One region of the Arthrobacter sp. 05T47 genome, then DNA from elsewhere that is predicted to be linked to it. Evidence: riboswitches for the same ligand, from Rfam matches in the RefSeq annotation. Region 1 holds a riboswitch; the other holds the start of a gene.
The links. Region 1 has a riboswitch for cyclic di-AMP ahead of AC1DEY_RS06785 (NlpC/P60 family protein). Riboswitches for the same ligand answer to the same signal wherever they lie in the genome.
Positions count from the first base shown of each region.

Region 2: linked by a shared signal. The riboswitch ahead of AC1DEY_RS07105 (aggregation-promoting factor C-terminal-like domain-containing protein) and the one ahead of AC1DEY_RS06785 (NlpC/P60 family protein) in region 1 are both predicted to bind cyclic di-AMP.

Region 1 is NZ_JBFTKG010000005.1:106,830-123,976, reverse strand. Features, by position in the region: gene AC1DEY_RS06790 (M23 family metallopeptidase) at 1-800, shown strand, start outside; cyclic di-AMP (ydaO/yuaA leader) riboswitch at 937-1,106, shown strand; gene AC1DEY_RS06785 (NlpC/P60 family protein) at 1,403-2,161, shown strand; gene AC1DEY_RS06780 (HNH endonuclease) at 2,383-2,883, shown strand; gene mobA (molybdenum cofactor guanylyltransferase) at 2,946-3,623, shown strand; gene AC1DEY_RS06770 (DUF6457 domain-containing protein) at 3,645-3,941, shown strand; gene AC1DEY_RS06765 (molybdopterin molybdotransferase MoeA) at 3,938-5,482, shown strand; gene fdhD (formate dehydrogenase accessory sulfurtransferase FdhD) at 5,593-6,465, shown strand; gene AC1DEY_RS06755 (alpha-mannosidase) at 6,557-9,592, shown strand; gene AC1DEY_RS06750 (hypothetical protein) at 9,776-10,519, opposite strand; gene AC1DEY_RS06745 (hypothetical protein) at 10,563-11,294, opposite strand; gene AC1DEY_RS06740 (hypothetical protein) at 11,291-12,037, opposite strand; gene AC1DEY_RS06735 (ABC-F family ATP-binding cassette domain-containing protein) at 12,315-13,982, shown strand; gene AC1DEY_RS06730 (ABC transporter ATP-binding protein) at 13,979-15,892, shown strand; gene AC1DEY_RS06725 (NUDIX hydrolase) at 15,965-16,384, opposite strand; gene AC1DEY_RS06720 (DUF6314 family protein) at 16,381-16,902, opposite strand; tRNA gene AC1DEY_RS06715 (tRNA-Arg) at 16,904-16,976, opposite strand; gene AC1DEY_RS06710 (DUF998 domain-containing protein) at 17,061-17,147, shown strand, end outside.
Region 2 is NZ_JBFTKG010000006.1:41,814-45,820, forward strand. Features, by position in the region: gene AC1DEY_RS07095 (glycosyltransferase family 39 protein) at 1-153, opposite strand, end outside; gene AC1DEY_RS07100 (bifunctional glycosyltransferase family 2/GtrA family protein) at 150-1,697, opposite strand; gene AC1DEY_RS07105 (aggregation-promoting factor C-terminal-like domain-containing protein) at 1,878-2,666, opposite strand; cyclic di-AMP (ydaO/yuaA leader) riboswitch at 2,669-2,826, opposite strand; gene AC1DEY_RS07110 (sensor histidine kinase) at 2,997-4,007, opposite strand, start outside.

The DNA of each region.
Region 1 (17,147 bases):
GCCGTCGCCGCGCGACCGGTCCCGCTCCGGAGCCGCGTCCCGTCGTCGAGCATATGGCCGAACGCCCCCGCGACGCGCACCGCGATGAACGCCGGCGGCGGCGCAGCCCGTTCCGTCAGGTAACGGAATTTGCCGCGGCCAGCGGGGTCGGGCAGAAGGCCGGCATCGCACTGGCCGCAACGGGCCTGGTCCTCACTGTGACGGTCCCCGCCACGAGCCCCGTGCTGGCCTCCAACGCTGATGGAACAGGCGCCCTCTCCGCTGCAGTACAGCCGGATGTCACGGCTCCCGCCGCCGCAAAAGTCGATTTCAGCCGAACGGCCGTCACCACGAAGGGTGATCCGGACGGGAAGCTCAAGCAGCTGCTCAGCGCCCAGTCTGTGGACAGCATCACGCGCGCGGCATCCGCCGGCACCCTCGGCGCACCGCTGGACCAGATGATCACGGCCTCGCCGTTCGGCTACCGCGTCAGCCCCATCACCGGCGGTGCGGGCGAGTTCCACCGCGGCCAGGACTTCGCCGCCCAGTGCGGCACGGCCGTCCACGCGGCCGCCAGCGGCACCGTGACGTTCAACGGATGGCATCCCTACGGCGGCGGAAACCGGGTCGTCATTGACCACGGCAACGGCCTGGAGACCACGTACAACCACCTGTCCTCGGCCTCGGTCAGGGTCGGCCAGAAGGTATCGCGCGGAGATGTCATCGCTATGAGCGGGACCACAGGCGCCTCCACGGGCTGCCACCTCCACTTTGAAGTGATGGTCAACGGCGACGTCGTTGATCCGCTCGGATGGCTCTAAATAGACGATGGACCGCTCTCAAATTCTTGTGACACGCCGTGATCTGAATGTGACATTGGGTCAGGACTGCTGTAGGGTTTGAAGCACGCCAACTTTTCCGAAGTTGGCGCTCTTGAGTGGATTGCCTAGCTCTGCCACCGCTCAAGGTCCGTTCGCATTACATCGTCTGGCAGGGGCGGGGGAACCAATTTTGGCCTTCGAAAGAAGGCCTAGGGGTTAAGTCGCAACGCTTCCCAGGAAGCAGCGCGGCCGGGTGACTCCCATCCGAATCCGACAGCTCACCTCGTAGGCATTGGGAGAGGCTACTTTCGTGTCTTCACGCCACAACTCTGCGCGCATGCGCACCGGCGAAGCTCTGTCGAGCTCGCTGGAATCCACATCACGTGCCGCCCTTGTCGGCGCCCGGATGGGATCACGTTCCGCCGGCTCATTCTCTACCGAGCCCGGACAGCATGCAGTTTCCGCATTTGGCGCGTCTTCGCAGTACACCCTTCGCTAAGTAACCCAATTTCGGGGCGATCCGGCGTACCCCCAAGATGCCGGAGCGTCCTCAGTCCGCGCCCGAAAGCGCGCGGTCCAAGGATCACGAAAGAGAGAACTTAATGACTACTCGTGCAACCGTTGCACGGCACCGAGCCGAGGTCACCAAGACCAACTCGCTGGCTGTTATTGCTAAGGCTGTCGGCGACAACGCCGGCGGCATGGGCCGTCAGGCCGCGGTCATCGCCGCAGCTTCCGGTCTGGTTCTGACCAGCGGAATCGCAGCCAACGCTGCTGAGACCAACGTTCAGCGCGAATCCACGTCCGCTTCGGCCCTGGAAGTCCAGTCCGCAGCCCCGGCCACCATTTCGGCCGCATCCAGCATCGCGATCTCCTATGAGAAGCCCGCCGTGACCACCACGCCGGCTCCCGTCGTCGAGGCCCCGAAGCCCGTTGTGAACGTCCAGGATTCCACGGCCTCCCGCGCCGGCGGCACCGAGCTTGGCGTCAGCGGCGGCGTCGCTGCCCAGGCTCCGGCCGGCATCGGCAGCGGAGCAGGCGCGACCATCGCCGCTGCTGCCTACGCGCAGATCGGCGTTTCGCAGGACTGCACCGCCCTCGCCACCAACGCCCTGGCCGCGGCCGGCATCCACTACCACGGCTGGCCGGCAGGTTACCTGTCCCTGGGCCGCACCGTGAGCGCCGCCGAGGCACGCCCGGGCGACCTCGCCTATTACCAGAACGGCGGCGTGGGCATGGCACACATCGCGGTTTACGTCGGCAACGGCATGGCAGTCCACGGCGGCTGGAACGGCGGCACCACCGCGCTGTACAGCGTGAACGTCGGCTCCGGCCCGGTCTTCATCCGCGTCGGCGGCTAAGCCACAGCACTCCAGCATTTCGAAAGACCCCCGCCTTTTGGCGGGGGTCTTTTGCGTGACCGCGCCATGAACTTTGCGCGCGCACGGCCGCGCCGGTGAAAAAATATTCGGTGATCCGGCACCTGAGTGTTTACTCTTGTCTTGTCGATCCATAGCCCGACCATGCAGAGGGCAGCCGGCCCTCGTGCCGCTGGCGGGTGCGGCCGTGAAGAGGTATGCGGATGCGCACTCTCGTTCTGAATGCTGGATATGAACCACTGGCGGTAATCACCTTCCGCCGGGCGCTCGTCCTTGTCCTGACCGGAAAGGCCAGCGTTGTGGCGGAAGGGGACGACCCCGTCGTCGGCCCCCAGGACATCCTGGGCCGCCCGTCCGTGATCCTGCTGAACCGCTACATCCGTCCGAGATACAACACGATGACGGCCGTGAGCCGCCGCGGCGTGCTCCGCCGGGATGCCCACCGCTGCGCCTATTGCGGCAAGGCGGCGCACACGATCGACCACGTCCAGCCCAAGTCCCGGGGTGGCGCCGATTCCTGGGAGAACCTGGTAGCGGCCTGCCTGCGCTGCAACAACGCCAAGAGCGACCACACTCCGGCGGAGATGGGCTGGAAGATCGGGTTTGTTCCGGGCCCCCCGAAGGGCGCGATCTGGCAGATCAAGGAACTCGAGAAGCCGACGCCCGCCTGGGATCCGTTCCTGCTGCCGGAATCGGCCGCCTGACCTCTGGGCCGCGCGGGGCCTGCCAGATCTGCCCGTAGCCGGCGCCGCGCTAGGCTGAACCGGTGGAGTTCGATGCCATCATTCTCGCCGGGGGGAGGTCCTCCCGCCTGGGCGGCGTGCCCAAATCCCGGCTGGTGTACGACGGCGCCACCCTCCTCGAGCGGTCACTGGGCGCCGCGGGCGGGGCGGGGCGCGCCGTCGTCGTCGGGCCGGACCCGGGGAACCTGCCCGACGGCGTCCTGACCTGCCGGGAGGAGCCGCCCTTCGCCGGGCCGGCCGCTGCCATCGCCGCGGGCCTGGACGCGCTGGCCTCGGGCCATTCCGTCCGGCGTGGGGACGCTGCTCCGGCGCCGTTTATCCTGGTCCTTGCCTGTGACATGCCAAGGTCCTCCGCTGCCGTCCGGGTACTGGCCGAATCGCTGGAGGCCTCCCTGGCGGCTGCGCCGGAACCAGGCCGGGGCGACGGGGTCATGGCCGTCTCCCAGGACGGCCGGAAGCAGCCGCTAGCGGGTTTTTATGGCACAGCTGCGCTACAACAAAGTGTTACGGACGCCCGGCATCGGGGCAGCCTGGAAAACGCGTCGGCCTTCTCCCTTCTTGCTAGGCTGGACGTACGGGAAGTCCGCGTTCCCCCCGGGTCCACGGACGATGTTGATACCTGGGATGATGCGTCCGCGTTGGGGGTATCGGACACAATTCCAGGCCTCGGTCCGGGCCCCGGCACGGAACTCCCCAGCTGAACGCGACCATGGAGGCAAACGGTGAAAAGCCAGGATGAAACGCTGGAAGACTGGTGCCGTGCCCTGCTCCAGGCCTTGGAGCTGGAAGACGTTGAGATTGACGTGAACGAGGTCCTCTCCCTGGCAGGGGTGGCCGCCCACTCGATAGTGCGCCCGGCCGCGCCGCTGACCACATTCATTGCCGGCTACGCCGCCGGCCTGGCCTCCGGCTCCGGGCGGGCGACGGACTCCCTGTCCATGCAGGACGCCATGGCAGTAGCGCGCCGGCTCGCCAAGGACTACGCGGCCTCCGAAGCATCCGAAGCATCCGGGGCATGACGGCTGCGGCTGCGGACGACGCCGGACCGGCCGTCCATGGCGGGAACGTCCCCGAAGGCGGCCGCACGGACCCCCTCACGGACTCGGACGCCCTCACGGAGGCCCCGGCAGGGCTGGACGCGGACCGCGACGCGGTAGACGAGGACACGGTAGACGAGGACACAGCAGGGCCGGACGCGGACCAGGCCACTGCGGACCAGGATGCGGGCAACCAGGACGCTGCGGACGCGCCGCACCGGCACCTGGCCCACACATGGCAGGAGGCCCGGCAGCTCGCCTTCGACTGTGCCACGCCCATCCCGGCCGCCCCCGTCCCGCTCCGGGAGGCGCTGGGCCGCACCCTGGCCGCTGACGTGCTGGCCCTGCAGGACATGCCGCACTATGCCTCCTCCGCCATGGACGGCTGGGCCGTCAACGGCAGCGGTCCCTGGATCCTGGCCGAACCGGACCAGCGGCTGGCACCGCACCAGGCAAGCCCGATCGCCACCGGAGGCCTCATCCCCGCCGGGGCCAAGGCCGTGCTGCGCAGCGAAAGCGGCATCATCGACGCCGATGAGGACGGCCTGCCCGTGCTGAAACTCGGCGGCACCGCGAAGCCGGGGGACCCGCGCAACGGCGACCACATCAGGAAAGCCGGAGAAGAAGCCGCCGCCGGGGACGTCCTGGTCAAGAGCGGCGCGGTCCTGAATCCCGCCCACCTGGCCCTCGCCGCCTTGGCCGGACACGACGCGCTTCCGGTGCTTGGCAAGGCCGTGGTGCGACTGGTCTTCACCGGTTCCGAGGTGGTGGCATCCGGGAGGCCGGCGCCCGGGGAAGTCCGCGACACGTTCGGACCCCAGCTGGCAGCTGTGGTGGGAATGCTCGGCGGGATCTGCACCGAAGAAGTGAAAGTCGGCGATTCCTACGCAGAATGGATCGCCGCCCTCGAGGACAGCGATCCTGCCGGTGAAAGCCTGCCAGCCGACGTCGTCATCACCACCGGCGGCACCGGACGCTCCGGAACGGACCACCTCAGGCGTTCGGTCGCCGAGCTGGGCGGACGCCTGCTGATCGACGGGATCGCGATGCGGCCGGGCCACCCGGCCGTGCTGGCCGAACTGCCGGACGGCCGGTATATCCTCGGCCTGCCGGGAAACCCGCTCGCGGCCATGATGGCGCTGTCCACGATCGGAGCCCCGCTCCTCGCCGCCCTGGGGCACGGTTCCCTGCGGCCGCTCAGCGAGGTGCCCTGCGGTTCGACGATTGACGCCGATCCCGGCCGGACCCGGCTCATGCCCTTCCGGCTGCTCTACGGCATGGCATCCCCGGCGCAGCACACCGGCCCGGGAATGATGCGGGGCCTGGCCGCCGCCGACGGCGTCCTGGTGGTCCCGCCCCATGGAGTTCAGCTGGGAGAGCTGGTCCCCGCGTTCGCGCTCCCGTGGGGTGCGCCGATCCCTGACGCCTCGGCAGCTCCCGTGGCGAAGCCTGCGGCGAAGCGGACCGCCAGGAAAACCGCGGCCAGCGACGGGCCGGTCGACTGGAGCGCCCTCCTGGGCTGAACACCCTCCGACGCGGGATACCGGCCGCCGGCTGCGCTGGCTTCAGGATCAGGCACTTGCAATGATGGAATCAGCCAAACCCAAATGAATATGTTGCCAAGGAGTACCCGATGGGCCGCGTGACGCAGCGCCGCAAAGTGCACAAAATTGTCCTGGACGGGTCCGCGCACGCCCTCGAATTCCCGGTCCGGCACCGGGAGGACGTCCTCGCCGTCGAGGAACCGCTGGAAATCCGGCTCGGAAACATGTCCTTCTCCGTCACCATGCGAACGCCGGGCAGCGACTTCGACCTCGTCGCGGGGTTCCTGGTCTCCGAAGGAATCATCTGGACACCTGAGCAGCTGGTTTCGCTCAGGTTCTGCGCCGGTGAAGACGCCGACGGGATCCAGACCTTCAACGTCGTGGAGGCCCAACTGCGGCCCGACGTCGTCCTGCCGGAGACCGGCCGAAACGTCTTCACGTCCAGTTCGTGCGGCATCTGCGGGACGGACTCGATCGATGCCGTGCGAAAATCCTCGCACTACAGCCCGGCACAGGATCCGTTGACCGTTCCCGTCGAAACGCTCGCGGCCCTCCCGGATGCCCTTCGGTCCGCCCAGGAGGTCTTCGACCTCACCGGCGGGGTGCACGCCGCCGGGCTCTTCAGAATCGCCGACGACGGCTCGGCGGAGTTGTTGTGCCTCCGGGAAGATGTCGGACGGCACAACGCCGTGGACAAGGTAGTGGGCTGGGCCCTCCGCGAAGGCCTGCTCCCGCTCCGGGGCACCGTGCTGCAGGTCTCCGGCAGGGCGTCGTTCGAGCTCGTCCAGAAGGCAGCCCTCGCCGGAATCCCGGTCCTCGCCGCAGTCAGCGCACCCTCCAGCCTGGCCGTCGAACTGGCCGAGGCCAGCGGGATGACCCTGGCAGGGTTCAGCCGCCGGACCAGCCTGAACGTCTACGCAGGCCAGCAGCGCGTCGCAGTCCCGGCCCCCGCGGCCAGCTAGCAGCAACACTTGGCCAACGGGTTCCCCTCGGCGTAAGTTTTATCCATCGATTGGAGCCAATCGGACGCCCCCAGCGCTGAAGAGGAACACATTGCACGACGACCGCCGTCTTACGGAAGTCCGGCTGGACCGCTTTCTGCGTGACCGCATCGCCCCCGCCGTTTACCCGCGCAGCGTCCCGCTGACGCTGAGCAGCTGGGACGTGCCGGACGAACCCGTGCCCGTGCTGGAAGCCCTCCGGCACGAGTTCACGCCCCAGGAACACGGAGCGGCCTGGGGCCGGCCATGGAGCACCAAGTGGCTCCGGCTCCGGGGCGACGTGCCGGACGGCTGGGGAGCCGCGGCCGGCACCTCGGTGGAAGTCCTGGTGGACCTGGGTTTCAGCGCCGACGCCCCGGGCTTCCAGTGCGAAGGCATCGCCTGGCGGTCCGACGGGACCATCATCAAGGCGGTTTCACCGCGGAACCAGTACATTCCGCTCAAGCTCCTGGGCAGCGGCATGGCCGTTGACTTCTATGTCGAAGCCGCGGCCAACCCGGACTTGTCCCAGAACTGGACCTTTGCCGCCACGCCGTACGGCGACAAAGCCACCTCGGGCAGCGAGCCCAAGTACCGCCTGGGCAGGATCGCGATCGCCGAACGCAACCAGGCGGCCTGGGAACTCCAGCAGGACATCTTCACGCTCAGCGGGCTCATGCACGAACTGCCCATGGACCTGCCCCGCCGGCACCAAATCCTGCGGGCGCTCGAACGCATGCTGGACATCATGGACCCCGACGACGTCGCCGGCACCGCGGACGCCGGGCGGGCCGCCCTGGCCGACGTCCTGTCCCAGCCGGCCTACGCCTCGGCGCACCAGCTCGTGGCCACGGGCCACGCCCACATCGATTCGGCCTGGCTGTGGCCCGTCCGGGAAACCATCCGCAAGTGCGCCCGGACGTTCTCCAACGTGGTGGCGCTGATGGACGAACATCCCGAGTTCATCTTTTCGTGTTCCTCGGCCCAACAGCTTGCGTGGATGAAGGAGTACTACCCGGAGCTGTTCGGGCGCATCCGGGACAAAGTCCGCGCCGGCCAGTTTGTTCCCGTCGGCGGAATGTGGGTCGAATCGGACTCCAACATGCCCGGCGGCGAGGCCATGGCGCGGCAGTTCCTCGAGGGCAAGAGCTTCTTCCTGGACGAATTCGGGGTCGAATGCCAGGAAGCGTGGCTCCCGGACACGTTCGGGTATTCCGCAGCGCTCCCGCAGATCATCAAGGCCGCAGGCAGCCGCTGGTTCCTCACCCAGAAGATCTCGTGGAACCAGGTCAACAGGATGCCGCACCACACCTTCAACTGGGAGGGCATCGACGGCACCCGCGTATTCACCCATTTCCCGCCGGTGGACAGCTACAACTCCGACCTCAGTGCCCGGGACCTGGCGCACGCCGAACGGAACTACCGGGACCACGGCCGCGGGGCCACATCCCTGGTGCCCTTCGGGTACGGCGACGGCGGCGGCGGCCCAACCCGCGAGATGCTGGCCGCGGCGCAGCGCACGGCGGACCTGGAAGGCTCCCCGAAGGTTCGGATCGGCTCGGCAGCCAGCTTCTTCGAGCAGGCCCAGGCCGAGTATGAGCCCCTGCCGGTCTGGGTGGGGGAGATGTACCTGGAACTGCACCGGGGAACCTACACCAGCCAGGCCAAGACCAAGTTGGGCAACCGGCGCAGCGAGCACCTGCTCCGGGAAGCCGAACTCTGGAGTGCCACGGCGGCCGTGCGCGCGGGGCACCATTACCCTGCCGCGGAGCTCAAGCGACTCTGGCGGCTGGTCCTTCTCCAGCAGTTCCATGACATCCTGCCGGGCAGTTCCATCGCGTGGGTCCACCAGGACGCCGAACGGAACTACGCCGCCGTCGAACGGGGGCTGGAAACGATCATCACGAACGCCGCGGCCGCGGCCCTGGGCCCCGGCAACCGGGAATTCCTCCTCAACGCCGCCCCGCAGGAGCGCCAGGGAGTGCCGGCGTTGGGTGCTGCAGAACCCGTCCGGCCCGGACAGCCGGTGTCGGTCACCGAGGCGGACGGCGGCTACATCCTGGACAACGGCATCATCCGGGCGGTGGTCGATGCCGACGGGCTGCTGGCCTCGCTCATCGATCACACCACCGGGCGGGAGGCGATCGCTCCCGGGGAGTCCGGCAACCTCCTGGAACTGCACCGGGATACGCCGAATGAATGGGACGCGTGGGACATCGACGCCTTCTACCGCCGGAACGTCGTCCGCCTGGTTGAGGCGCGTTCCGTGACCCTGGAGCGCGACCCCCGGGGGCAAAGCCCGGACGCCGTCGTGGTGGTGGAGCGGATGGCCGGGTCCTCGGCCGTGACCCAGCGGATTACGCTGGCCGCGGGCGCAGGCTCCCTCGCGATCACCACCCTGGTGGACTGGCAGGAGCGGCAAAAACTGCTCAAGCTCGGCTTCGCCCTGGACGTCCGGGCCGACCGGTCCGCGGCGGAGACGCAGTTCGGCCACGTGTTCCGCCCCACTCATGTCAACACGTCCTGGGAAGCCGCGAAATTCGAGATCTGCGCCCACCGCTGGATCCACGTCGCCGAGCCCGGCTACGGGGTGGCGGTCTCCAACGCGTCCAGCTACGGCCACGACGTGACGCGCAACGTCCGGGAGGACGACGGCGGCACCACCACCACGGTGCGGGTCTCGCTGCTGCGGGCGCCGAAGTTCCCGGATCCCGGCGCCGACCAGGGCAGGCACGAGCTGCACGTCACGATCCGGCCCGGTGCCACGATCGCGGACGCCGTCGAAGAGGGCTACCGCACCAACCTCCCCCCGCGGGTTGTACAGGGTGCCCACACGGTGGAGCCGCTGGTCACCGTGGTCAACCAGGCAATCGTCGTTGAAGCGGTCAAACTCGCCGAAGACGGCTCCGGAGACGTGATTGTCCGGCTGTACGAATCGCTCGGGGAACGCTCCACCGGCCTCGTGAAGGCCAACTTCCCGGTCCGCGGGATACTCGCCGTGGATCTGTTGGAACGGCCTGTCGATGCGCCGGGAGTGGCTGCCGGTCCCGACTCTGCCGAGCTTACGTTGCGGCCGTTCCAGCTGGTCACGCTGAGGTTCCAGCGCTGAAGTGCAGGGAAAACGCCGTTAAGCAGGCTGAGTGGGAGCGGTCCTTGCGGACCGCTACCACTCATCCCCCCAATGGCGCTTGGACGACTGCCTCTGCTTCGCACGGCTGACTTCCGTACACGAAGCGATTGCCGCTTTCACACATTCATGATTCTTTCACGGTCTAATGATTTTGTGAATGGCCTACCCGTTGTTCTTGCGCAATGTTGCGCGAGCGTTACCAGTTTTCTTTGCGGCGAGCCCGGAAGCCCAGAACAGTCCCAGGCCCAGGACATACCCCAGGACGGCCGAATAGTTGATGGTTTGCTGCACGAGGATCCAGTCCTCCGGGGCAAAGGAGGCGGGGAAGCTCAAGGCTGTGGCGAGGGCGCCCATGCACGTCATGACTGCCCCGGCACGCACCAGCCGCGGCAGGGGGCTTCTGGCGGTGGCCAGCAATGCCGGGAGCAGGGCCAGGGAGACGAAGGCGGGATACGTGCGGCCGGCCGCGGCGTAGAACGGCGCCAGGGCGGCGTTGTGTCCACCGTTGTCGGTGATGCCCAGCATGCCGACCGAGGACCCGCGGGTGTCCATAAGGAAGAAAATTACCGCCACTGCGGCAGCGCTGAGGGCCAGGGCCCAGCCCCCGGCCGGGCCCGCAATGAGGCGGTAGCCGCGACCGTCTGCCAGTCCTTTCGCGACGCGCAGACCGACCAGCAGGACCGCCGCGAACACGAGGAAACGCAGGAGCAGGTGGGCAAGGTTCCATCCCCCCAGAGCCGCGTCGATTGCCTCATAGGGGCCGGGGACCGAGAGCAGGCTGCACAGGGTCGCAAGGAACAGGATCCAGAAAACGGTCCTGTTCCGCCCGTGGATCGCATCCGGGACGCGGAGGAGGAACACCACGGAACAGATGATCAGCGTCCCCCATTGGAGGGTTGCAATCATTCCGGGTACCCCCACATGGCTCGCCTGCCCAGCCGAACGACTCTCAGGTCAGGCCAGCTTGCTTCTTAGTCGCCCGCATAGCAAGCGCCTTCGCCAGCCAGATCAAGGAAAGCCCAAGGACCAGGCACAGAACGGCCGAGTAGTTGAGGACGAACCGCATGAATCCGAGTGACGGGGGAATGACCGGGGACAGAAGGCTCAAGGAAATAGCCACGGTACCCAGCGCCAGCAACCCCGCGCTGAACCGCACCAGGGCCGGGAGGCCGCTGCGGAGGGTCCGCACCATCGCCGGAAACAGGGCCAGGGTTATGTACGCCGGATAAAGCCGCCCGGCGGCCCCGTAATACTCCACCAAGGCGGCATTGCGCTCATCCTTGGCGAACACCGTGACCAGCCCCGCCGAGGATCCGGCGGTGTCCATCATGAGGAAGACCGCTACCACCACAGCCGAGGCGGCTACGGCGACCGCGATGCCGACAGGGCCGGTGATCAGCCGCAGGGCGTCGTCCGCGCTGAATCCCCGGGCCACCCGGAACCCCAGGAAAAAGATGGCGGCGAAAATGACGAAGCGTAGCACGAGATTGGCGACGTTCATGCCTCCGAGGGCTCGGTCCACGGCCACATAGGGCGCCTCGATGCTGAGCAGGATCGCCAGGGTCATGAGCGCGAAGATGGAGAACAGGGACCGGTTCTGCCCACGGAGGGCGTACGGCAGGCGGGCCAGCGTGACCACGCAGCACACTGCCAGCGTGGCCCACTGCAGGATCGCGATCATCCGAGGTTCTCCCAAATTTTTTCTGTTTGTGCCTGCTCGTGCTCCTGGCGCCGCAAGGACTTTCCGAGCGCCTGGAGCCGCTCTCCGGCCAGGGCGCTAAGGTCTCCGTCGGAGAGGGAATCCAAGGCGGCCTGCTTCGCCCCCTGCGTCCAGCCGGCCTCTTCCTCGGTTATCAGGCCCGTGGCGACGAACCCGCCCGTGAATCCTACGCCCGCCGCGCGGGCTGTCGCGACCGCCAGTTCGGGGGACAGCCTGTTGGCGGTGAGCTGGGCCGAGTAATTTTGCGGCGCCACGCCGGTGGCGGCAGAAACCCGGTGACGCAACTCACCGTCGTCGATCGCGTCCACCCAGTTCCGGACTGATGTGGCATGCGGGGCGGGGGACAGTGCGCGGGTCATGGAGCTGCCGTGGTCACCATAGCCGCCGTACGCGGGGGAGGAGCGTGAAATGACGGCGCGCAGCAGATCCATGGTGGCCACCTGGCTGACGAGTTCGGCCGGGGTTGGCGGCTGCGGCGCGGTGGCCAGCTCGGCATAGTGGTCGAAGGACGCCAGTTCCGCCAGCGGACTTAGATCCAGGGCCCGGCTGATGCTGACCAGGGTGGTTTCGGCCACCTTCCCGCGCACCAGCTGCTGGGCAAATGTGGTGCGCTTGATGCCGGAAATCCTGCAGATATCGGCCGTGCTCTCCGTCGGAGCAACGCGATGAAGCCAGAGTTGGAACGCCTTAGCGGGTAATGGCATCTATGGCTTCCTGCGGAGTCGATGGGCAGTGTGGGTACTGGCACTCGGTGGGGCAGCGGCGGTCGAGGCGGGAGATGGCGGCGGTGTGGCGCAGCGGGCTGGGATTTTACGTGAGGTCCTAATTCAACTATGCTAAATGGTCGAACCCGCTGGTCCGTACACCCCCCAAGTCCGGACCGGCGGGTTCTTCTATGCCCGGCTGCTTTTCGGCCTGCCGGGACGGGCGGGTTCTGCCCGTCGGGGCGGTCCGTTTGGGCCGCAGTGAGAGGATGAACTAATGACTGCAACCCTTGTTGCCAAGGACCTTTCCGGTGGTCACGATCACCGCACCCTCTTCTCAAAGCTGTCCCTGACCGTAGCTCCCGGTGACGTAGTGGGCGTCGTCGGCGCCAACGGTGCCGGCAAGTCCACGCTGCTGCGCCTGCTCGCCGGCGTCGACGAACCTCAGGAAGGCACAGTAAGCCTGGCCCCGGCCGACGCCTTTGTGGGCTGGCTGCCGCAGGAACACGAGCGGATTGCCGGCGAAACGGTCGCCGGCTACATCGCCCGGCGCACGGGCTGCGCGCAGGCCACCCTGGAAATGGAGTCCACCGCAGAAGCACTGGGCTCCGGCGCTCCCGGCTCCGACGACGCCTACTCGCTGGCTTTCGACCGCTGGATGGCCTCCGGCGCAGCCGACCTGGAAGACCGCATCCCGCCGGTCCTGGCGGACCTTGGCCTCGATGTGGGGCCCGACGCCGGAATGACCGGCCTGTCCGGCGGCCAGGCGGCCCGCGTGGCGCTCGCCGCGCTGCTCCTGAGCCGCTTCGACGTCGTACTGCTGGACGAGCCCACCAACGACCTGGACCTCAACGGCCTGGCCAAGCTGGAGGCGTTCGTGCAGGGACTGCGCGGCGGCGTCGTCCTGGTCTCCCACGACCGCGAGTTCCTCTCCCGCTGCGTCACCACGATCGTGGAGCTGGACCTGGCGCAGAACTCGGTGGCGGTCTACGACGGCGGCTACGAGGCGTACCTGGAGGAACGCGCCGTCGCCCGCCGGCACGCCCGGGAACGCTACGAGGAGTACGCCAACACCAAGGCCGACCTCGTTTCCCGGGCCCGGACCCAGCGCGAATGGAGCTCCCAGGGCGTCCGGAACGCCATGAAAAAGAACCCGGACAATGACAAGATCCGGCGGGCGGCCAGTACCGAGTCCTCCGAAAAGCAGGGCCAGAAGGTCCGGCAGATGGAGTCCCGCATCGCCCGGCTCGAAGAAGTCGAGGAACCGCGCAAGGAATGGCAGCTGCAGTTCAGCATCGGGGCGGCCCCCCGGTCCAGCTCGGTGGTGGCCACCCTGCGGGGCGCCGTCGCGCAGCAGGGCGGGTTCACCCTGGGCCCGGTGAACCTGCAGCTGAACGCGGGCGAACGGATCGGGATTACCGGCCCCAACGGTGCCGGCAAATCCACCCTGCTCCGGCTCCTGCTCGGCGTCCAGCAGCCCGACTCCGGCGATGCCTCCATGGGTGCGTCCGTGGCCATTGGGGAGATCGACCAGGCACGCGGCCTGCTGGCCGGCGATCTGCTGCTGGGCGACGCCGTCGAGGCCGTCCTGACGGAGCAGACTCCGGCGGAAGTGCGCACCCTGCTGGCCAAGTTCGGCCTCAAGGCCGATCACACCAACCGGCCCGTCGACTCCCTGTCTCCGGGGGAGCGGACCCGGGCCGCCCTGGCGCTGCTGCAGGCCCGCGGCGTGAACCTGCTGGTGCTGGACGAACCCACCAACCACCTCGACCTGCCCGCCATTGAGCAGCTCGAGGAAGCCCTCGACAGCTACGACGGCGCGCTGCTGCTGGTCACCCACGACCGCAGGCTGCTCGAAAACGTCCGCCTGGACGCCCGCTGGAACGTCGAAAGCGGCGTCGTCACCGAACTGCACGCCGATGCCCCGAAAGGCAGCACCACATGAGCATGGACCGGGTCGCCTGGAGCTCCCTCTACAACATCACCCGCGCCTCCAGCGGGTCCAAGCCGTTCTCCAAGGAGACGCTGAAGCGCGTCTTCAGCTTCGCCCGCCCGCACCGCGGCAAGCTGATCGCCTTCGTGCTGCTGTCCATTGTGATGGCCTTCCTGGCTGTTGCCACCCCGGTCCTCGCCGGGCAGGTGGTCGACGAGATCATCGCCCATGCCGAGGCCTCCACAGTGATCTGGCTTGCTGTCCTGATCGCCATTGTGGCGGTGGCCGAGGCGGGGCTGGGCCTCGTGACCCGCTGGCTGTCCTCCACCATCGGTGAAGGCGTGATCGTGGACCTGCGCACCAAGGTCTTCGACCACGTCCAGAAAATGCCGATCGCCTTCTTCACAAGGACCCGGACCGGGGCCCTGGTCAGCCGGCTGAACAATGACGTCATAGGGGCGCAGTCGGCCTTCGCCGGCACGCTCTCGGGCGTGGTCAGCAATGTCGTGGCCCTCGCCCTGACCCTTGCGGTGATGCTCAACAAGTCCTGGCTCGTGACGGTGCTCGCCATGATCCTGCTGCCGATCTTCCTGATCCCGGCCCGCCGAATGGGCTCCAAGCTGGCCGACCTGCGGCGCGAAGCCGCCGAACACAACGCCACCATGGGAACCCAGATGACCGAGCGCTTCTCCGCGCCCGGCGCCACCCTGGTCAAGCTCTTCGGCCGCCCCGACGAGGAATCCCGCGAGTTCGCCCTGCGGGCCGGCCGGGTCCGGGACATCGGTGTCCGCACCGCCATGCTGCAGTTCACCTTCGTCACGGCGCTGACTCTGGTCTCGGCCCTGGCCCTGGCGCTGGTCTACGGCCTGGGCGGCTGGCTCGCGCTGGCCGGGCAGCTGAACGCGGGCGACGTCGTCGTGCTGGCACTGCTGCTCACCCGCCTCTACGCGCCGCTCACGGCCCTCTCGAGCGCGCGGGTGGAGGTGATGAGCGCCCTGGTCAGCTTCGAGCGTGTCTTTGAGATCCTGGACCTCAAGCCGCTCATCCAGCAGAAGCCAGACGCCGTGGCCTCCCCGCCCGGTCCGCTCTCGGTGGAGTTCGACGACGTCCGCTTCGCCTACCCCTCGGCGGACAAGGTCTCGCTGGCCTCCCTGGAGGACGTGCTGACCCTGGACACCCGCGGCGGCGAGGAAGTGCTGCACGGCATCAGCTTCCGGGTGGAGCCCGGGCAGACGGTGGCCCTGGTCGGCTCTTCCGGCGCGGGCAAGTCCACCATCGCCCAGCTCCTCTCGCGCCTGTACGACGTCGACTCCGGCGCGGTCCGCTTCGGCGGCACCACGCCCGGCACGGACGTGGACGTCCGCGACCTCACGTTCGACTCGATGCGCGCGACCCTCGGCATGGTGACGCAGGACGGCCACCTGTTCCATGAGAGCATCGCCTCCAACCTGCGCCTGGCCCGCCCCGAGGCCACCGACGAGCAGATGTGGGATGCGCTGCGGCGCGCCCGGCTCGAAGACATGATCCGGTCCCTGCCCGAGGGCCTGGACACGGTGGTGGGGGAGCGCGGCTACCGGCTCTCCGGCGGCGAGCGGCAGCGCCTGACGATCGCGCGCCTGCTCATCGCGCAGCCCCGGGTGGTCATCCTCGACGAGGCCACCGCCGCGCTGGACTCCACCAACGAGGCCGCCGTCCAGGAGGCGCTGGGCGCCGCGCTGGAAGGCCGCACCGCCGTAGTGATCGCCCACCGGCTCTCCACAATCCGGGCAGCCGACGCGATCCTGGTGGTGGAGGACGGCTCGATCGTGGAGCGCGGGACACACAAGGAACTCCTCGCCGCCGAGGGCCGCTACGCGGAGCTGTACCGCACGCAGTTCTCCGAGGCCACCGCGGTTGCCCAGGAAGCCGTGCCCGGGTACTGAGCCGCGGTACTGGGCCGGTGTACTGGGCCGGTCTACTGGGTCGCGGTACCGAGCCGCGCGACCGGGCCCCCGCTACCTGTGCTGGTGGGCTGACGGTTTGGCGGACAGCGCCGGCAGCACATGGTCTGTCAGGAGCGGGGCCAGGTCCCCGGGAAGCTCGGCGGCCAGGTCGAGCCACCGGATCTCGGCGATTTCCGCCGATGGCCGGGCACTCCACACCCCCGGCGCCGTGAAGACGGTGGCCTCGATCTGGGTGGCAGCCTCGTTGGCGGCGTCCGCCACCCAGCAACCCAGCAGGTCCAGCCGGTCCGGGGCCAGCACAATCCCCACTTCCTCCCGGAGCTCACGCGCCGCCGCCTGGGCAGCGGTTTCGCCGGCCTCCGGTTTGCCGCCGGGATGCATGAACTTGTCCGTGCCCCGTTTGCGGACGGTCAGGAGGCGTCCGGAGCGGTCGAAAACGCAGACGGCGGAGACGACAATGCGGGGGTTCATTCGACACCCCTGAGGTTTGGTCCTGCGTCTGGGCCTGCTTTCAGCCGATGCAGGACGGACTCCAGCAGCTGGTCCTTGGCGGGCCCGGTGACGTCCCAGCGGTAGCCGCAGTCGTCCGGTCCGAGGACCTGGTAGCTCACGCGGTACGTGTCGGGGTCACACCAGTGCACGTCGCGGTTGGCCTGCCCGGAGAAGCCCATGCGGTGGAAGGGGCGGCCGTCGGGGAAGTACACGTCCAGGACCTCCGGCGTGTCCGCGGACCGCAACAGGTATTCCCGGCTGGCCGGCCCGGTGAAAGGCGCGCCGCTGAAAGAGGTCCAGTGCACGGTGCCCTCTTCACGCCACACCAGGCCGCCGTCGTCGAGGTCCGTGAAGCGCACGACGCCGATGAAGGTTCCGCTGATCCCGGTGCTGCGGTCCAGCAGGGTGCGGTCGACGGACCAGGAGCCACGCAGGTAGGCGCGGAGGTCAAAGTCCGGACCCGTGTCCGGGGTTTCGTCCGGGGCAGGAATGTTCAAGTGCCCTCGATTGGAATCGAACCAACGACACCGGCTTTAGGAGAGCCGTGCTCTATCCACTGAGCTACGAGGGCGGGCGTCCGCAGCCCGGCCCAGGGCCGGTCCGGTCGGACACGGATATAAGCATACAAGGTGAGCGCGCGTACTACGCTCTTGGCATGACCGCAGGAACCACCGAGCTTTCCGCCGGCGCCCTCTACTACCCCGATGTGGCCGCGACCCGGTTTTACGTCGGGGCCCTGGCG
Region 2 (4,007 bases), on a different contig from region 1:
CAGCAGGCGGTCCCGGCGGCTTAGGGGTGCTGGCGGGTTGGGCGGCGCGCCGGCGTCCTCGGATGCCGGGAGGGTCGTTTCCGGGTCCAGGGGCGGGCTGCCGGCCGGTGACCCGGCAAGGGAGCCGGCGGTGGGGCTGATGGTTGCCGTCATTTACTTGGCCTTTTCTGTGCGGGTTCTGTACGGGGGAGGGAAGCCTCGGGGGCGGCGGGCACCTGAGCGGTGCCAGGGGCGGTGGGCTCCGCAACGGTGATGGCGGCGTCCGGCGCCGGGACGGTGTTAGTCCGCCGGGGGTGGAAGACCACCAGCCGGAAGAGCAGGAATTTCACGGCCGTGGCGGCCAGATTGGCGGCGGTGACCGTAAGCAGTTCGAGCCAGCGGTCCGGTGTGGCTCCTGACGTGGCGTGAACCAGGGCGAGGGTGCCCGAGGTCAGGGCCAGGCCGATCCCGAAGACCAGCAGCCCCTCGAAGTGGTGGCGTGCGGCCTGGCTGCCGCCGTGGATGCCGAACGTGAAGCGCCGGTTGGCCGCGGTGTTGGCCACGGCGGTGGTGAGCAACGCGAGGAAGTTTGCCAGCTGCGGGTCCATGATCTGTCGGCAGAGCAGGAAGATTGCCAGGTACGCCAGAGTGGAGGCCACCCCGATGCTGCCGAAGCGGACCAGCTGCCCGAAAAGGCTTCCGCCGGGGCTTTGTTCCTGGAACCGCGAGGACGCCGGCAGCGGTCCGCGGGCAAGTGCGGCGCGCAGTTCGGGAACCGGGATCCGGCCCGAAACCAGGTCCCGGCTCAACCGTGCCATGCCGCGCAGGTCCGCGAGGGCGGTCTGGACGATGTCCACGCTGGAATCGGGGTCGTCGGTCCAGTCCACCGGGACTTCGTGGACGCGCAGGCCGCACTTTTCTGCCAGCACCAGCAGTTCGGTGTCGAAGAACCAGGCGTTGTCCAGGGTGTGGGGGAGCAGTTGCCGGGCCACGTCCGCCCGGATCGCCTTGAACCCGCACTGGGCGTCGCTGAAGTGGGCCCCCATGAGGGACTGCAGCAGGAAGTTGTAGCTGCGCGAGATGAACTCCCGCTTGGGTCCGCGGACCACGCGTGAGTTGCGGGTCAGCCGGGTGCCGATCGCCAGATCGGAGTGCCCCGAAATGAGCGGGGCGAGCAGGGGGCCGAGGGCCGCCAGGTCCGTGGAAAGGTCCACGTCCATGTAGGCCAGGACCGGCGACGGCGAGGAGAGCCAAACTTTGCGAAGCGCGTTTCCCCGGCCCTTTTCGGCCATGTGGACCACCTTCACTTCGCGCAACTCACGGGCCACGCGCTCCGCGGTCTTGAGCGTTCCGTCGGTGCTGGCGTTGTCCGCCACAGTGATCCGGAAAGAGTGCGGGAAGGCGCCGATAAGGTACGCGTGGAGCCGGCGCAGGCACGCTTCAAGGTCCCGCTCCTCGTTGAAGACCGGAATCGTGACGTCCAGCAACGGTGTGCTGCCGCGTGTGTCAATGGGTGCGCGCCGGCCGCCGGTGCCGGTAAGGGCTCCGGCGAACGGTCCCGGGGCCGGCACATCGGTCACGGTAAGCCCTGACGATGCCGGCCCGGACGATGCAGGCCCCGACGGCTCAAGTCCGGACGGGGAGGGCGGGGCCGCCGGACCGGCCGGCGTCTCCGTGGAACGGGACAGGGTTCCTGTGGCCTGGTCTGTGGATGTCATGGCTCAACTTTCCCGCCGGCCCATATGAGGGCTTTAGGGCCGAGCTGTGCGGGGGCTGTGGAAGTCCGGAGCCAGGCCGGCCGGCCAAAATCGTACCGGCCGCGGACGCACAGGAGGCCCCGGATCCGCGTGGATCCGGGGCCTCAACCACCCTCGCCGGGCGGTACGGCTAGTGCCGGTTTAGTACCAGTTGTGTGCGTAGTGGAAGTTCAGCGCGCCGCAGGGGGAGCCGTAGCGTTCCTTGACGTAGTTCAGGCCCCAATTGATCTGGGTCCGGTAGTTGGTCATGTAGTCGGCACCGGCGCTCGCCATCTTCGAGGCGGGCAGGGACTGGACCACTCCGTAGGCGCCGCTGCTGGCGTTGGTGGCGGTGGTCTTCCAGTCCGATTCCTTGGTCCAGAGCTTCTGCAGGCACTGCATCTCACCAGGGGCCCAGCCATAGCTGCCCAGCTGGGACGCGGCGTACGCCTGGGCTCCGGCGGGGTCGTCCACAGCAACCGGTGCCGGTGCGGGAGCGGGGGCCGGTGCAGGAGCGGCTGCGGGAGCCGGGGCCGGCGCGGGAGCGGCTGCGGGAGCCGGGGCCGGTGCGGGTGCAGCAGCAACCGGGGCGGCCGGGGGCTCGGCGGCCTTGACTTCCGAGAGCGTGGGTGCCACGTTTTTTTCCGCCGGAGCGGCGATCTGGACTCGTTCGAAGTTGAGCTTGGCCAGCGGGTCGGCGCTTGTGGCCGTTTGGCTGCCCGCAGCATTCGCGTGAGTGCCCGGCTCCGCCGCCTGGCTGGCGGCGCCGCCTCCCACCAGCAGGGCGCAAGCGGCGGTTACGACGGCGGCGCGGCGGGCAGTGATGCCGAGTCCGGTAGCCAGCTTGGACAGGGCGGATGCCTGCGTGGCCGGTTCGGCGCGGTGGCGCGACTTAGTGGAGCGGAAATGGGAATCGCCGTCAGGGCGCGTTTGTACCTGGAATTCAGTCATGATGGGCCTCTCAACGCCGGCGGAGTTAGCTGTCGGGTTCGGATGAGGTCATCCGGCCGCACGGAAAATCACGTGTCGGCTTCACCCCGAGGGCGCATGAATGCAGAATGCCCGGGAACTCTGGGTCCCCCGCCTCTGCCTGGTCCAGCGGAATCCGGGAAGCGGCAGAGTTTGGCGTCCGTCCGGATATGCGGCACCAATGGAGGCCGCACCACAACGACGCTACAGGACCTCGGCGCTTAAGTCACATTTTGGTAACAGGAGTCACAGCGGGCGGGGTGTCGGCTTGCGCAGAACCATCTTGCGGGTGGGAAGTGAATCCTGCTGGGCCTATGCCGACGGCGGCGCCGCGGGCAGCCGCACCGCAAACTCCGTGCGGCCGGGCCGGGAGGTGACTTCAACGGTGCCCCCGTGGGCCTCCACAATCGACTGGACAATGGACAAGCCCAAACCGCTCGTGCCCTCGGAGGTCGGGGCGTGAGCAGCTGCCCCGGCACTGCCACGGCTGCCGGAAGGAGTATCGGAAACGGCGCCGGAAGCCGGGCGGACGGCGGGCCCGGACCTGGCCCCCGCCGTCGCAGCGACCGGTGTGTTGGCGGGGCTGGCGGTGGGATTGGTGCGAGCAGCGTCGGCCCGTGCGAACCGGGCGAAGACCCGGCCGATGAATTCCGGTGCGATGCCGCTGCCGTTGTCCGTCACGGTAACCACGGCGCTTCCATCAGCCGAACGCATGACGCCCGTGACCACTGTGGTCCCGGGGTCCGTGTGTTTGCGCGCATTGGACAGGAGGTTGGCGAMGACCTGGTGAAGCTGGGTCGCATCGCCGCGGACCACCACGGGCTCCTCCGGAAGTTCCAGCTGCCAGACCCGGTCCGGGGCCATGACTTTCTCATCGCTCACCGTCTCGATGGCCAGCTGCGTGAGGTCGACGTCGCTGACCTTCAGCGGCTGTCCCTCGTCCAGGCGCGCCAGCAAAAGCAGATCCTCAACCAGGGTGGTCATCCGTTCGGACTGGCTTTGCACGCGGGCGAGGGACCTCTCGCCGTCGGCGGTGAAGTGCTCGGTCATCCGCATCAGCTCGGTGTAGCCGCGGATAGCCGTCAGCGGCGTGCGGAGTTCGTGCGAGGCATCGGCGACAAACTGCCGCACCTTCATCTCGCTCTCCTGCCGCGCCTCCAGGGCGTTGGAGACGTTGTCCAGCATCTGGTTCAGCGCGTAGCCCACGCTGCCCACCTCCGTGCCCTGGTGGGCGGCCGACGCCGGGACGCGCACCCCGAGCGCCACCTCACCTGCGTCCAGCGGCAGGCGGGAGACCTTGGTGGCGACCTCGGAGAGTTGTTC